DNA from 2 places in the Micromonospora sp. LOL_015 genome. Region 2 is predicted to be linked to the other one. Evidence: predicted binding sites of a transcription regulator. Region 2 holds the regulator's gene; the other holds the start of a gene.
What was found. The regulator HrcA, encoded in region 2, represses chaperone genes, less so after heat shock. The targets are predictions, from matches to a motif close to GGTTNGCACNCTCNNNNNGAGNGTGCNAACC.

Region 1: groL (chaperonin GroEL) is a predicted target of HrcA. The motif match lies at 6,441-6,471, and genes of this name have one in related genera.

Annotation. Positions count from the first base shown of each region.
Region 1 covers NZ_JBHMIO010000029.1:35,061-43,044, reverse strand. The annotation lists gene ACFHWU_RS21135 (FAD-binding oxidoreductase) at 1-131, shown strand, start outside; gene ACFHWU_RS21130 (glycerol-3-phosphate dehydrogenase/oxidase) at 135-1,970, opposite strand; gene ACFHWU_RS21125 (S8 family serine peptidase) at 2,078-4,534, shown strand; gene groL (chaperonin GroEL) at 4,627-6,249, opposite strand; gene ACFHWU_RS21115 (cold-shock protein) at 6,759-6,962, opposite strand; gene ACFHWU_RS21110 (serine hydrolase) at 7,259-7,984, shown strand, end outside.
Region 2 covers NZ_JBHMIO010000010.1:40,694-48,677, reverse strand. The annotation lists gene ACFHWU_RS11590 (16S rRNA (uracil(1498)-N(3))-methyltransferase) at 1-179, opposite strand, end outside; gene dnaJ (molecular chaperone DnaJ) at 223-1,356, opposite strand; gene hrcA (heat-inducible transcriptional repressor HrcA) at 1,427-2,449, opposite strand; gene ACFHWU_RS11575 (DUF4870 domain-containing protein) at 2,842-3,411, shown strand; gene hemW (radical SAM family heme chaperone HemW) at 3,501-4,724, opposite strand; gene ACFHWU_RS11565 (enoyl-CoA hydratase-related protein) at 4,742-5,542, shown strand; gene ACFHWU_RS11560 (hypothetical protein) at 5,694-6,584, shown strand; gene ACFHWU_RS11555 (phytanoyl-CoA dioxygenase family protein) at 6,844-7,746, shown strand; gene ACFHWU_RS11550 (GlsB/YeaQ/YmgE family stress response membrane protein) at 7,885-7,984, opposite strand, start outside.

The sequences.
Region 1 (7,984 bases), on a different contig from region 2:
AGCACGGGGTCGGCCTGCTCAAACGCGACTGGCTGGCCGAGGAGATCGGCCCGGTCGGCATGCGGGTGCATCGCGCCGTCAAGCAGGCGCTGGACCCGACCAGCCTGTTCAACCCCGGCAAACTGCTCTGACCTTCAGCCGGTCGGCATACCGGAGTCGGTCGGCCAGTCCACACCCCGGTCGGCGGCGAAGCCACGGACGTCCGCCGCACCGAGGCGCGCCGCATCGGCGGTCGCGTCGTCCGGCATCCGCTGCGACTGCAGCTCCGCCGCCACCCGGGCCCGGTAGTGCTCCACCTCGCGGTCCCGCACAGCCTCGTCCCAGCCAAGCACCCGGCCCATCACCTCGGCGGCGTGCCCGGCCGACTCGTTGCCCCGGTGCGGCGTCTCGATCGAGATGCGGGTCCGCCGGGTCAGCACGTCGTCCAGGTGCAGCGCGCCCTCGGCGCGGGCCGCGTACGCGATCTCGACGGCCAGGTACTCGGGTGCGCCGGGCACCGGGCTGGCCAGCAGCGGATCGTCGTCGATCAACGCCAGCAGCTCCACCGCGAGGGTGCCGTACCGCTCCAGCAGGTGCTCCAGCACCCCGACCGGGACGCCGTGCCGGCGGGCCACGTCGGCCCGGTCCCGCCACATCGCGGCGAACCCGTCGGCACCGAGCAGCGGCAGGTCGGCGGTCCGCGACGGCCGGTCCACCCCGAGCCGGGCCGCCGCCCGGTCCACCACGTCCGCGGCCATCACCCGGTACGTCGTGTACTTGCCACCGGCCACCAGCAGCAGACCCAGCATCGGCTCGACCACGGCGTGCTCGCGGGACAGCCGCGACGTCGAGTCCGCCTCACCGGACAACAGCGGCCGCAGACCGGCGTACACCCCTTCGATATCGCGCGGCGCCAGCGGCCGGTCCAGCACCGTGTTCACCTGGTCCAGCAGGTAGCCGATGTCGCGTTCGGAGGCGGCCGGGTGGGCGCGGTCGAGCCGCCAGTCGGTGTCCGTGGTGCCGATGATCCAGTGCCCGCCCCAGGGCAGCACAAACAGCACCGAGGTGGCGGTACGCAGGATCAGCCCGGCCTCACCGGTGATCGCCGACCGGGGCACCACCAGATGCACGCCCTTCGACGCGCGTACCCGCAGGCCGGGCCGAACCCCGACGTCGCCGAGCATCCGCGACACGTCGTCGCTCCACACTCCGGTGGCCGCGATGACGGTACGGGCATGTACCTCGAACTCGGCGTCCGGATCGCCGGGCCGGGCCTCCATGTCCCGGACCCGCACCCCGGTCACCTCGCGGGCCTGGCGCAGCAGGCCGACGGCGCGGGCGCTGGTCACCACGGCCGCGCCGAGACTGGCTGCGGTCCGCGCCAGGGTGACCACCAGCCGGGCGTCGTCGACCTGACCGTCGTAGTAGCGCACGGCACCGGCGACGGCGTCCGACCGCAGGCTGGGGAAGACCCGCCGGGCGCCTTCGCGGGACAGGTGCCGGTGCAGCGGCATCCCCCGACCGCCGCCGAACACCCCGGCGAACACGTCGTACGCGGCGACCCCGGCGCCGTAGTAGGCCCGCCGCCAGACCCGGCCGGGCAGCGCCCGTGGCCCGCTGGCGCCGCCCTGCGGCAGCGGAACCAGGATCGGCACCGGCCGGACCAGGTGCGGGGCGATCCGGGAAGCCAGCAGCCCACGCTCGGTCAACGCCTCGTGCACCAGCCCGAACTCGAGCTGCTCCAGATAGCGCAGCCCGCCGTGAATCAGTTTGCTGGACCGGCTGGACGTGCCGGCGGCGTAGTCGCGGGCCTCGACCAGCGCCACCTTGAGCCCACGGGACGCGGCGTCGAACGCGGCGCCGACGCCGGTCACCCCACCCCCGATCACCAGTACGTCGAACCGCTCGCCACGGAGGCGGCGCAGATCGGCGGCGCGGCGGGTCACGGACAGTTGGCCGGCTGCGTACCGGGAGACGGCAGGGTCACGCACCTCTCCACCGTATCCCGCCGCCTAGGGTGGCGGACATGACGCAGCCGCCCGGTCATCCCGGCTACCCGTACCCCGGTCAGCCCTACCCGGTGCCGCCGCCGTACCCGATGCAGCCGTCCGCCGCCGCCGGGCCGCCGCCGGCCAGCGTGTGGCCGACGGTCGCCGCGGTGGCGATCGCGATCTGGTCGGTCGGTGTGACGGTGTTCGCGCAGGCTGGCGGCTGGCTGACCGATCAGGTCCTGCTGGCCAGCGGGTTGCCCACCCCGGCGGTGGTCTGGCCGTTGATCGCGTTCGGCAACGCGCTGCTGGTCGGCGTACCCACCATGCTGCTGGCGCTGGTGCCCCGGTCACCGGCGGTACGGGCGACCGGCCGGGCCTGGCTGGTCGCCGCGTTCGCCCTCGGCGGTTTCGGGCTGCTGCGGGCCGTACCGACCGTCCACCACGAGCTGTACCTGGCCGCGCTCACCGTGCTCGCCGCCGGCGGCGCCGCCGGGCTGCGGGCGCTACGGCGCCGGGCCGAACCGGACCAGGCCGAGCCGGCTCAAGCCGAGTCAGGTCGGGCTCAGTCAGGTCCGGCCGAGCCAGCTCACGCTCAGTCTGACAAGGCGGACCGGATGGTCGCTGTGCTACTCGCCGTCGCGGCCGGGCTGGTCATGCTGCTGCCCTGGTGGTGGGTCGGCGCGCTGGGCGGCGCGGTGGAGACGGCACTCGCCGTCGCCGCAGCGGCCGCGACCGGCTGGTACGCCGCCGAACTGCTGCCCCGGCGGTTCTGGACGGCGATCGGTGCCGGCCCGCAGGGGCGCTCGGCGGTGCGCACCATCCTGCTCGGCGGGACGGCCGCCGGGGTTGGGCTGCTGCTGCTCGCCGCCGGCATCGGCCATCCCGGCGGGCAGCTGGCCGCGATCCTGGTGCTGCCGCCGATCGGGTACGCGGCTGCGGCGATCGGCTGGGCCGCCGACCGGTCCAGCGCGCCGGTCGGCGTACTGGCCGGGCTGTCCGTCGGCGGACCGCTGGCCCTGCTCGACCCGGAAGAGGTATCGCTGCTCCTGGCCATCGGCCGTGACCTACCGTTCTGGGCGTCGGTCGGTGCCGGCGTCGGAATGGCGCTGGCACTCGCGTTGGGTGTCGGCCTCGGCTTCGGTCTCGGTCGGCGACGGGCGGGTCGACCACCACGGCTGGCAGGTCGACCACTGCGGCGGGTGGCGGTGGCCACCGTCGTGGTGCTGGCGGCGGCCGGTGCCGCCGTGCACCTCGCCGTCGGGCAGCCGGGGCTGCACGGCGAACGGCTGTTCGTGATGCTGCGGGAACAGGCCGATCTGTCCGACGTGCCGCGCGGCACCGGACCGCAGGCCCGCGACGAACGGGTCCGGACGGTCTTCCAACGGCTGGTCGACACCGCCGAGGCCAGCCAGGCCGACCTGCGCGACGATCTGGACCGGTGGGGGCTGTCCTACTCGCCGTACTACCTGGTCAACGCGATCGAGGTGGACGCCGGGCCGGCGCTGCGGCCCTGGCTGACCCGGCGGGACGACGTCGACCGGGTGCTGATCAGTCAGCAACTGCGGCCGCTGCCGGCCACGGTCGAGCCCGAACGGGGCGACCAGCCCGCTCCGCGTACCCCGCCGTGGAACATCACCATGCTCGGTGCCGAACGGGTCTGGACGGAGCTCGGTGTCGACGGCGCCGGCATCGTGGTCGGCGCCTCGGACTCCGGGGTGGACGGCGACCATCCGGCGCTCGCGGACGGGTTCCGGGGCGGCGACGACTCCTGGTTCGACCCGTGGAACGGCACCGGTACCCCGACCGACAACAACGGACACGGCACCCACACGCTCGGCTCGGCCGTCGGCGACACCTCGATCGGCGTCGCCCCGGGTGCGTCCTGGGTCGGCTGTGTCAACCTGGACCGCAACCTCGGCAACCCGGCACGCTACCTGGACTGCCTGCAGTTCATGCTGGCCCCGTTCCCGACCGGGGGCGACCCGTTCGCCGACGGGCGACCGGAACGCGCTCCGCACGTGCTCACCAACTCCTGGGGCTGCCCCGAGCTGGAAGGCTGCGACCTGAGTTCGCTGCGGCCGGCCACCGAGGCGCTGGCCGCCGCCGGGCTGATGATGGTGGCCGCGGCCGGCAACACCGGCCCGTTCTGCAGCTCGGTCGATGACCCGCCGGCCCCGTACACCGATGTGCTGACCGTCGGCGCGGTAGACGCCGACCGGGAGGTTACCGACTTCTCCAGCCGGGGCCCGGCGCCGGACGGCACCGTCAAACCGGACCTGGTGGCACCGGGCGCCGACGTGCTGTCGGCGATGCCCGGCGGCGGGTACGCGGCGCTGGACGGTACGTCGATGGCGACCCCGCAGGTGGCCGGGGTGGTGGCGCTGCTGTGGTCGGCGCGACCGGAGCTGATTGGTGACCTGGACGGCACGGCGCGGATCCTGCGGCAGACCGCCGCCGAGGCCGGCCTCGGCGGCGGTGACACCTGCGGTGACCCGGCGAACCTCACCGGCGCCGGTCTGGTCGACGCGTACGCGGCGGTGCACGCCGCCCGGTCCGGCGGCTGATCGCCGCTCGGCCGGAGACGCCGCAGGGCGGTTACCGGGAAGCTGCCCGGTAACCGCCCTGCGGTTCTGTCGCTACTGCGGCGTGGCTGGACTCAGAAGTCCATCTCGCCGCCGCCCGGCGCACCCGCCGGGGCCGGGGTCTTCTCCGGCTTGTCCGCCACCACGGCTTCGGTGGTCAGGAACAGCGCCGCGATCGACGAGGCGTTCTGCAGCGCCGACCGGGTCACCTTGGCCGGGTCGATGATGCCCGCCTGCAGCAGGTCCACATAGTCGCCGTTGGCGGCGTTGAGGCCGTGGCCGGCCTCCAGGTTGCGGACCTTCTCCACCACGACGCCGCCTTCGAGGCCGGCGTTGACGGCAATCTGCCGCAGCGGGGCGTCCAGCGCGATCTTCACGATCTGCGCGCCGGTCGCCTCGTCGCCGACCAGGTCGAGCTTGTCGAAGGCGGTCTTGCCGGCCTGCACCAGAGCGACGCCACCACCGGGGACGATGCCCTCCTCGACGGCTGCCTTGGCGTTGCGCACCGCGTCCTCGATGCGGTGCTTGCGCTCCTTGAGCTCCACCTCGGTGGCCGCGCCGACCTTGATCACCGCGACGCCGCCGGCCAGCTTGGCCAGCCGCTCCTGCAGCTTCTCGCGGTCGTAGTCGGAGTCGCTCTTCTCGATCTCGGCCCGGATCTGGTTGACCCGGCCCTGGATCTGCTCGGCGTCGCCGGCACCGTCGACGACCGTGGTCTCGTCCTTGGTCACCTGGACCTTGCGGGCCCGGCCCAGCATGTCGATGGTCACCGCGTCGAGCTTCAGGCCGAGCTCCTCGCTGACGACCTGGCCGCCGGTGAGGATCGAGATGTCGGTCAGCATCGCCTTGCGGCGGTCACCGAAGCCGGGAGCCTTGACGGCAACCGACTTGAAGGTGCCGCGTACCTTGTTGACGATCAGGGTGGCCAGCGCCTCGCCCTCGACGTCCTCGGCGATGATCAGCAGCGGCTTGCCCGACTGCATGATCTTTTCCAGGATCGGGAGCAGGTCCTTGACCGAGGAGATCTTGCTGTTGACGATCAGGATGTAGGGGTCGTCGAGGACGGCCTCCATCCGCTCCGGGTCGGTCCAGAAGTAGGGCGAGATGTAGCCCTTGTCGAAGCGCATACCCTCGGTGAGCTCCAGCTCCAGGCCGAAGGTGTTGCTCTCCTCGACGGTGATGACACCTTCCTTGCCGACCTTGTCCATCGCCTCGGCGATGATCTCGCCGACGCTGGCGTCTCCGGCGGAGATCGACGCGGTGGACGCGATCTGCTCCTTGGTCTCCACGTCCTTGGCGAGCTTGCTCAGCTCCTCCGCGACGTTGGCGACGGCGGCCTCGATGCCCCGCTTCAGGGCCATCGGGTTCGCGCCGGCCGCGACGTTGCGCAGGCCCTCGCGGACCAGGGCCTGGGCCAGGACGGTCGCCGTCGTCGTGCCGTCACCGGCCACGTCGTCGGTCTTCTTGGCGACCTCCTTGACCAGCTCGGCGCCGATCTTCTCGTACGGGTCCTCGAGCTCGATCTCCTTGGCGATGCTCACACCATCGTTGGTGATGGTGGGAGCGCCCCACTTCTTTTCGAGCACGACGTTGCGGCCCTTCGGGCCCAGCGTCACCTTGACGGCGTCGGCGAGGGTGTTCATACCCCGCTCGAGACCGCGGCGCGCCTCTTCGTCGAACGCGATCATCTTGGCCATACGGCGTTGTCCTCCTGGACGCTCGCAGCACCGGAGCCGGTCAGCTCCGCCATGCCGCCTGCTCTACGCACCTTCGGACGTCGCTACCCAATGACAGTGACGTCCGCCGGCCGGGCCGGATAGCCCGCGACGACCGGCCATCTCCGTCACCCCGCGAAGCGGGACGACGGCGGTGGCCCCACCGCCCCGACCTTTGGCACTCCCGGTTGGCGAGTGCCAATCCTTGTTTAGCACTCTCCCCTGTCGAGTGCAAGCGAACAGCAACTTGCCGCCCGACGTACCCCTTCGGGCCGCACGGCCGCAGACGGCGGTCACGGTCAAGATCGGGTGGGCAGGATCGCCGGGCGGCGAAACGATGAAAGGCGCCGGCTCCACGAGGAGAACCGACGCCTTGCGGGTGCGCAGACCTGTGTCGAGCTATCAGCTACGTCGCCGTCCGGTCGGGCGGCCGCACCGGCCACCGAACGCGCAGTTGGCCAGCAGGGTGACCGCGCCGGCCAGCAGGGTGACTAGGCGATGACCCGGACCCTCTCCGCCTGAGGACCCTTCTGCCCCTGAGCGATCTCGAACTCGACGCGCTGCCCGTCGTCGAGCGCCTTGTAACCGTCCATCTCGATGGCGGAGAAGTGGACGAAGACGTCCTGACCCCCGTCGACCGCGATGAAACCGTAGCCCTTTTCGCTGTTGAACCACTTCACGGTGCCCTGTGCCACGGTGCACTTCCTCACTTCTGTCGTGCCGGGCCTCTGCCGGCCCTCTGACCGGCGTGTTCGCCGGCCGGAGCCACCGATCGGGACTCTCGTACGGGTTGCCCGAGTACAGCAGCCGGAATCGCACGCTACACGAGGTCTGACGGCACCGCACTATCCCAAAAGGGGACATCAACCCCCAGTCAAGTCTCCCTGGCACCACATTTCGTTGACCACGTGTGTCCCGTACACCGCAGAACGTGAAGCCCGGACGGCATCGCGCGCCTGGCAGCCGGGCCGCCCGACGGTCGGACCGCACCGTGCCCCGACGCGACCGCGTCCGCCAACGCCACCCGGCGGCCGCCGCCGTCGGGCTACTCATCGTGCTGTCGGCGTTCACCGGCGGCCTGCCCGGGGACGCCGGCAAACCACCGCCGCGCGAGCCGGGCTGGACCGTCGCCGACCAGGACCACGACCACCAGCAGCGCAGCGTGTTGCTGCGCGCCGGCCCGGTGCCGACACCGACCGACGGATTCTTCTCCTGGGCGGCGCTGAACCGGCGTACCGGGCTGATCACCGGGTCACCGAACTTCACCGCGCAGAGCGACACCATGTCGTTGATCAAGGTGTGGCTGGCTGCCGACGACCTGCGCCGCGCCGACGAGCAGGGCAACATGCTCCGGACACCCCAGCTGGCCCAGCTGTCGTCGATCATCCGGGACAGCGACAATCCCGGCGCGGACGCCACCTACGACCGGGTCGGTGGCCGGGAGTCCATCGAGCGGATGGTACGGCTCTGCGGGCTGACCGACTCGGCCCCGGAGCGCGACCGGTGGAGCAACACGGTCGTTTCCGCCCGCGATGTCACCAGGCTGGGGCGCTGCATCGCCGACGGACGGGCGGCCGGGCCGCAGTGGACGCCGTGGCTGCTGTCCGAGATGCGCGCCGTCCGCGGCGCAGGCGACTTCGGCCCACGGGACGCGCTCACCGCCGAGTACGCGGCCACCATCGCCATCAAGAACGGCTGGCTGCTGCGCGACGAGGAC
Region 2 (7,984 bases):
TGGTGCCGGCCGACAGCCTCGACCACCGCGTCGGCGACGCCGCCGCGCCCGTCGGCGAGCCGCAGCCGCTCGCCGAGACGCAGGCGGACCACCGTGGCGGCGTGGTGGCCCTCCGGCCCGTCGAGGGTGTGGGTCGGCCCGGTCGGCAGGCGGTCGACGAGAAACAGTGGGGCGCTCACGTCGGATCGGTCCTCCGCTGCTGCTCGCTGGCCGGACGGCGGGTCAGCCGTGGCCGTTGAACGCGTCGCGCATGCGGGAGAAGAATCCGCCCTGCTTGGTCAGCTCGGCGACCTCCTCGCCCCGGGCCTTGGCGAACTCCCGCAGCGTCCGCTCCTGCTCGGCGTCGAGCTTGGTCGGGGTACGCACGTCGAGGTGCACGTAGAGGTCACCGCGGCCGGTGCCGCGCAGATGCGGCACGCCGCGCCCGCGCAGCCGCAGCGTGGCACCCGGCTGGGTGCCCGGCTTGACGTCCACCGGCTCGTCGCTGTCCAGGGTCCGGATGGTCAGCCGGGTGCCGAGCGCCGCGGCGGTCATCGGCACGGTGACCCGGCAGTGCAGGTCGTCGCCCTTGCGGGAGTAGACGTCGTGCGGCTGCTCGTGGATCTCGACGTACAGGTCACCGGCCGTGCCCCCGCCCGGCCCGACCTCGCCCTGCTGGGCCAGCCGGATCCGCATCCCGTCCTCCACCCCGGCGGGGATCTTGACGGTCAGCGAACGTCGGGTCCGCACCCGGCCGTCGCCGGAACAGGTGGTGCAGGGGTGCGGGATGACGGTGCCGTAGCCCTGGCAGGCGACGCAGGGCCGGGACGAGACCACCTGGCCGAGGAAGGTCCGTTGCACGGACTGGACCTCGCCGCGCCCGCCGCACGCCTCGCAGGTCGCCAGGTGGGTGCCGGCTGCGGTGCCCGCGCCGGAGCATGTGGTGCAGATCACCGCCGTGTCGACGGTGATCGGCGCTTCCACGCCGAACGCGGTGTCGGTCAGATCGAGCTCCAGGCGCAGGATCGCGTCGGCGCCTGGGCGGGTCCGCGACCTCGGCCCACGGGAGCCGGCCGCTGCCCCGAAGAAGGCGTCCATGATGTCCTGGAAGCCGACGAAGGGCCCGGCCCCGCCGGGGCCGCCGCCGGGCGCGCCGCCGGGTGCCAACGGGTCGCCACCGAGATCGACGATCTGCCGCTTCTGGTCGTCGGAGAGCACCTCGTACGCGGCGTTGATGTCCTTGAACTTGTCAGCCGCCACCGGATCCGGATTGACGTCCGGATGGTACTGCCGGGCCAACTTGCGGTAGGCCCGCTTGATGTCGTCAGCGGAGGCGTCCCGGCTCACGCCGAGAATCCCGTAGTAGTCCTTGGCCACTGCGTCTGGTGTCCTCATGTGTCAGTCTCGCATGTGCAGTTCGCCGGGTCGTTTTGATCCTGCCCGCCGGTCAGTTCTGCGCCAGCAGATCGCCGACGTAGCGTGCCACGGCGCGAACCGTGGCGATGGTGCCGGGGTAGTCCATCCGGGTGGGCCCCAGCACGCCGAGGCCACCGACCATAACGGTGCCCGGACCGTAACCGGTGCTGACCACGGATGCGGCCCGCAGGTTGTCAACCTCGTTCTCGTCGCCGATGCGGACCCGCAGGGTGCTCGGCTCCACCTCGCCGATCAGCTTGAGCAGGACGACCTCCTCCTCCAGTGCCTCCAGTATCGGACGCAGGGAGCCCTGGAAGTCGAGTAGTCCCCCTCTGGCCAGGTTAGCGGTCCCGGCCAGGGCGAGGCGTTCCTCGTGCCGCTCGACCAGCGTCTCCAGCAGGACCGTCGAAAGCGTGGTCATCGCCGGTCGCAGGTCCGCTGGCACCTCGTCGACCAACGCCTGGACCAACGGCGGAGTGTCGGAGAGCCGACAGCCGTCGAGCTTCTCGTTGGCCAGCCGACGCAGGTCGGTCACGTCGTCGGCACTGATCGGGGCCGGCAGCTCCACCAGTCGCTGCTCGACCCGGCCGGTGTCGACGATCAGGACCAGCATCAGCCGAGTGGTCGAGATCGGCACCAGCTCCAGGTGCCGGACCGACGACCGGGACAGGCTCGGGTACTGCACCACCGCGACCTGGCGGGTGAGCTGGGCGAGCAGCCGGACGGTGCGGTGCACGACGTCGTCGAGGTCGACGGCGCCGACGAGGAAGCGTTCGATCGCCCTGCGCTCGGCCGGGCTGAGCGGTTTCACCCGGGACAGCCGGTCGACGAACAACCGGTAGCCACGGTCGGTCGGGACCCGCCCGGCGCTGGTGTGCGGCTGCCGAATGTAGCCCTCCTCCTCCAGCACCGCCATGTCGTTGCGGACGGTCGCCGGTGACACTCCAAGCTGGTGCCGCTCGACCAGCGCCTTGCTGCCGACCGGCTCCTGGGTGGCGACGTAGTCCTCGACGATCGCCCGGAGCACGTCGAGTTTGCGGTCGTCGAGACCCATCTGCACCTCCTTCGCCGGCACCGGTCGGACCGGTCACCGGTCGGACCGGTCCGAGGCTACGGTCCCGGCCGTCGCGGCGGCCGGTGGGTGGCCGGACCAACGACGCCCCTGCTGGCACTCGCCGGCTGTGAGTGCCAGCATACGTCGATCGGGCCGGGCCGGCGATGATCAGTTCGCCGGGCGGGGGCGTACCGGGCGATATGTCACCAAGCGCACTCACCCGGGTCGGATCGGTCGGCCGGCGGGGCTCCGCAAGCCGGCCGGCGGGCCAGAGAAGCCGGCCGGCGGGCCCCACACAAGCCGACCGACCAGCGGAGACGGCCTGCCCGGACGGGAAAATCGTCGGCGGGGCTAACTGGCGCGGCTTGATCCCTCCCCCTACCGTGTCGGGCATGACTGAACCACCTCGCCCACCAGGGGAGAACGGTCCCGGCGGCATGCCGCAGGACCCCAACTCCCCGCCGCCACCTCCAGCGTCCTACTCGATGCCGGGCGAGGCCTCCTCTCCCGGATACCCCCCGCCGCCCGGCGGCGCGAGCCCGCCCCCCGGCGGATACCCCCCGCCCGGCGGTTTTCCGCCTGGCGGTCCGGCGTACGGAGGTCAACCCCCGTCCGGTTACGCCACCAACGACGACAAGACCTGGGCGCTGATCGCCCACTTCGGTGGCGCCCTGGGCGCGTTCATCAGCTTCGGGCCGCTCGGCTTCGTCGGCCCGCTGATCGCCTACCTGGTCAAGGGTCAGCAGTCACCGGCCGTACGGGCGCACGCGCTGGCCGCGCTCAACTTCCAGATCCTCTGGTCGGCGATCGCCTTCGTGCTGCTCTTCATCAGCTGGTGCCTGCTGTTCATCCCCAGCCTGGTGGTGTTCGCGATCCAGATCATCTTCGGGATCATCGCGGGCGTGAAGGCCAACGAGGGGACGCTGTACAAGTACCCGATGTCCGCCAATTTCATCAAGTGACGCCGCTCGCCCCCGGATCCGTAACCGGCTCCGGGGGCGTCACGGTGGTGACAACGGGCCATCCCACGGAGAGTCGCCCAGCAGCGGTTTCACGGCAGCAGGTCCCGCACGACCGCGTCGGCCAGCAGCCGACCGCGCAGGGTCAGCACCGCCTGCCCGGCGGCGAGTGCGCCGGGGTCGAGCAACCCGTCGTCGCCGGCCTGGCGGGCCGCGCCCCGGCCGGCCGGGGCCAGTCGCGTCAGCGGCAGCCCACTGGCCAGACGCAACCCCAGCATCACCTCTTCGACCTGCTGCTCGGTGCCGGTGAGCAGTTCCCGGCCGTGGCCGGGCGACCGGCCGGCGGCCAGCCGCTCGGCGTACGACCGGGGATGCCGCACGTTCCACCAGCGGACCCCGCCGACGTGGCTGTGCGCCCCCGGCCCGAGCCCCCACCAGTCGCCGCCGGTCCAGTACAACAGGTTGTGCCGGCACCGGCCGGCGGCCGAGCGGGCCCAGTTCGACACCTCGTACCAGTCGAATCCGGCGCCGGACAGGGCCGATTCGGCGGCGAGGTAGCGGTCGGCGGCGACGTCGTCGTCGGGATACGGCAGTTCGCCGCGCCGCATCCGGGCCGCCAACCGGGTGCCGTCCTCGACGATCAGCGCGTACGCGCTGACGTGGTCCACCCCGGCCGCCACCGCCGCCGCCAGCGACTCGTCGAAGTCCGCCGCGCTCTCCCCCGGCGTACCGTAAATCAGGTCGAGATTGACATGCTCGAATCCGGCGTCCCGGGCCTCCCGGGCGGCGGTGACCGCGCGCCCGGGCGCGTGCCGGCGGTCCAGCACGGCGAGCACCGCCGCCGCGGTCGACTGCATGCCGAGCGACACCCTGGTGTAGCCGGCGGCCCGCAGCGCCCGCAGCGACGCCGGGGTCACCGACTCCGGGTTGGCCTCGGTGGTGACCTCCGCGTCGGCGGCCAGCCTCCAGGTGGCGTCGATCGCGTCGAGCAGCCGGGCCAGCGCGTCGGCCGGCAGCAGGCTCGGCGTGCCGCCGCCGACGAAGACCGTGTCCACCTGCTGTGGCGGGCGGGCGGCCAGGACCTTCGCGGCCAGTTCCAGCTCGGCCAGCACGGCGTCCAGGTACTCGCCGATCGGCGCGCTGCCGCCGAGTTCGGCGGGCGTGTACGTGTTGAAGTCGCAGTAGCCGCAGCGGGTGGCGCAGAACGGCACGTGCAGATAGACCCCGAAGCCGCGCCGGCCGCTGCGGGCGAGCGCGGACGGCGGCAGCGCCCCGTCGGCGGGCACCGGCGTACCGGCGGGTGGTGCTTTCGGCATGGGACTAGTGTGCCGGCATGGATGAGCCCCGACCCACCAGGTCCGCGCAGCCACTGATCCGTACGGCCACCGCCGCCGGGATCGCCACCCTGACCCTGGACAGCCCGGGCAACCGCAACGCGCTGTCCACCCCGTTGATGACCGAACTGCTCGCCGGCCTGGCCGAGGCGGTCGCCGACCCGCAGGTCCGGGTGGTGGTGCTGAGCCACACCGGTCCGGTCTTCTGCTCCGGCGCCGATCTGAAGGAGACCGCCGAGGCGTACGCGACCCGGCGGGTACCGGTCGGGATGCTCGGCGACGTACTGGCGGCGCTCTGGGAGTGCCCCAAGCCGGTGGTGGCCCGGGTCGGCGGCCCGGCGCGGGCCGGCGGGCTGGGGCTGATCGCCGCGGCCGACATCGCGATCTGCGACGCGGCGGCCACCTTCGCCTTCACCGAGGTACGGCTCGGAGTGGTCCCGGCTGTGATCTCCGCCACTGTGCTGCGCCGGCTGCAGCCGCGGGCAGCGGCGCAGCTGTACCTCACCGGTGAGCTGTTCGACGGTGCCCGGGCGGCGCAGATCGGTCTGGTCAGCGCCGCCGTACCGGCCGGGGAGTTGGACCCCGCGGTGACGGCGAGCTGCGCTGCACTGGTCCGGGGCGCCCCGGACGCCCTGGCCGGCACCAAGCAGCTGCTCCGCCGCACCCCGGCGGCGGAAATCCGGGCCGATACGGCCGAACTGCGTGAGCTTTCCACCGGATACTTCCTCTCCGAAGAGGGCCGCGAGGGCGTACGGGCGTTCCGCGACAAACGCGACCCGAGCTGGCTGCCGGGGCGGTGACCATGGATAGTCGCCCCGAAACGGGGTATCTCCGGCGTAAGGGGTCGAGGCGTACGGCGTAAGGGCCGGCGTACGACAAGTGCGGGACCCGCTCCCGCTGGACGACACAACCGTCCCTGGTGTACCAAAGGTCCCAGCAACACGCGTGGGGGTGACGGTGCGGGCTCGGACGGTGCTGGTGCTGGTCGCCGTGCTGGCGGCAATCGCCCTGTTGGGCGGGGTCGGCCTGGGCCGGTGGATCGGCGATTTCGCGTTGCCCGGTGGCTGGCGGGGCTGCACGGTCAAGCTGCCCGACTCCATGCCCGGGGCTGGCGACAGCCAACTGCGTCGGGTGTCGCTCGATCCGGAGCAGATGGCGAATGCCGCGACGATCGCGGCGATCGGGGTGCAGCGGGGGCTGCCGCCCCGTGCCGTGGTGGTGGCGCTAGCGACCGGGTTCCAGGAGTCCAAGCTGCGCAACCTGACCGGCGGCGACCGGGATTCGGTCGGGTTGTTCCAGCAGCGGCCCAGCCAGGGGTGGGGCACGGTCGAGCAGATCCGCGACACCAGGTTCGCGACGAACGCGTTCTACGCCGGCCTGGAACGGGTCCGGGGTTGGCAGGACATGCGGGTCACCGACGCCGCGCAGGCCGTCCAGCGGTCGGCCTTCCCCGAGGCGTACGAGAAGTGGACTGACGAGTCGCAGGTGCTCACCGTAGCGCTGCTCGGCGAGGCCACCGGCGCGGTTGCCTGCACGGTGACCCGGGATCCGGTGATGCGGGGCGCCGAGGCGACGGCGGCGCTCACCGACGGACTGCGGCTGGACTGGGGCGGCCTGGAGTCACTGCTACCGGCGTCCAACACGCCATCGCTGAGCGTCCCGGTGGAGAACACGCAGGTCGGGTGGCGATATGCGCACTGGCTCGTATCCCATGCCACTGATCATGGCGTCAAAAGGGTCACGTTCGGCGATCAGGAATGGACTGCGATAGGCGGCAGTTGGTCGTCGATTTCCGGCGGGGACATCGAGACCGGGCGGGTGATGGTGGAGGTTTTCGCCTGACGTCGACAACCGGTCCCCTGGTTGCATATCTTGACCGACTGCTAGCGCAATATACGGCAAATTGTGCAATCCGGACATTTTGCGCGGTGAACCTGTACCGAAAGTGCATGTCCCGACACCTCACGTGCAGTCGGCTGTGGCCGACCACGCGGTCCGCGAATTGCTGACAATCGGTCCGGGCGGGCCGGCCGAGAGGCGGGCTAGGATCGGCATCCGCCAGGCCCGAAAAAGGGCGCACCACCGACAGGACGGGAAAGCTGTGTTCGATTACGGCGGGCGGACCGGTTACGAAGCGATCAGCGACATCGACCTCAAGGAGTTCCACGAGCAGGGCTTCCTCCTGCTGCGCAACGTGCTGACCGAGGACCACCGGGCGGCACTCGAGGCCACGGTCGACCGGGTGTACGCCGAGGAAAAGGCCGCCGGCAGGACCACCGCCGACGGCACCCTGCACCTGCTGGGCTTCCTGGACCGCGACGAACTCTTCGGCGACCTGCTCACCCATCCCATCGCGTTCCCCTACATGTGGGGGCTGGCCGGCTGGAACATCTACACCCACCACAACCACCTCGACGTCACCCCACCGGCGCTGGAGCCGGAGAAGCCGTACTGGGGGTGGCACCAGGACGGCTACCGGCAGAACTCCGACCCGGAGACGATGGACCCGAACCTGCCCCGGCCGATGTTCTCGCTGAAGGTGGCCTACGTCCTGTCCGACCTGTCGGAGACCGGCCGCGGCGCCACCAAGGTGATCCCCGGCAGCCACCTGCGCAACTCGCTGCCCCGCCCGACGGACCTCACCGTGCACAACCCGGATCCCGAAGGCACGGTCGAGATCACCGCGAACCCGGGCGACGCGTTCATCTTCGACCGCCGGCAGTGGCACTCCCGGTCGACCAACCTGTCCACGATCACCCGCAAGATGCTGTTCATCGGGTACACGTACCGCTGGATCCGCCCGCTGGACGAGTTGCATGTCGACAAGGACGGCCAGTGGTGGGCGAACCGGACGCCGGTGCAGCGACAACTGCTCGGCGAAGGCACCCACACCGCCAACTACTGGGGCATCAACTGGGACGGCTACATCGACGACGAGATCCCGCTCCGTAAGGAACTCAAGGAGCGTGGGCTGCTCGACCGCAGCATCCCCTGGCTGCGCTGATCTGCGGCGAACCGGGTCCGTCGTCGGCGCCCGCCCCGCCTGTGCGGGGATGGGCGCCGACGACGGACCCGGTGCCGTCAGCTGTCGATCGCGCGGCCAGTCCGTCGGCCCGACCGCTCGGCCAGTCGACCCGGCCAGTCAGTACCGGCTCATGCTGCGCCGGCCACCGACCCCGACGACCAGCGCCACACCGACCGCAGCCAGAATCACCTGCACGAAGAACTCCCGCCAGTCGAAG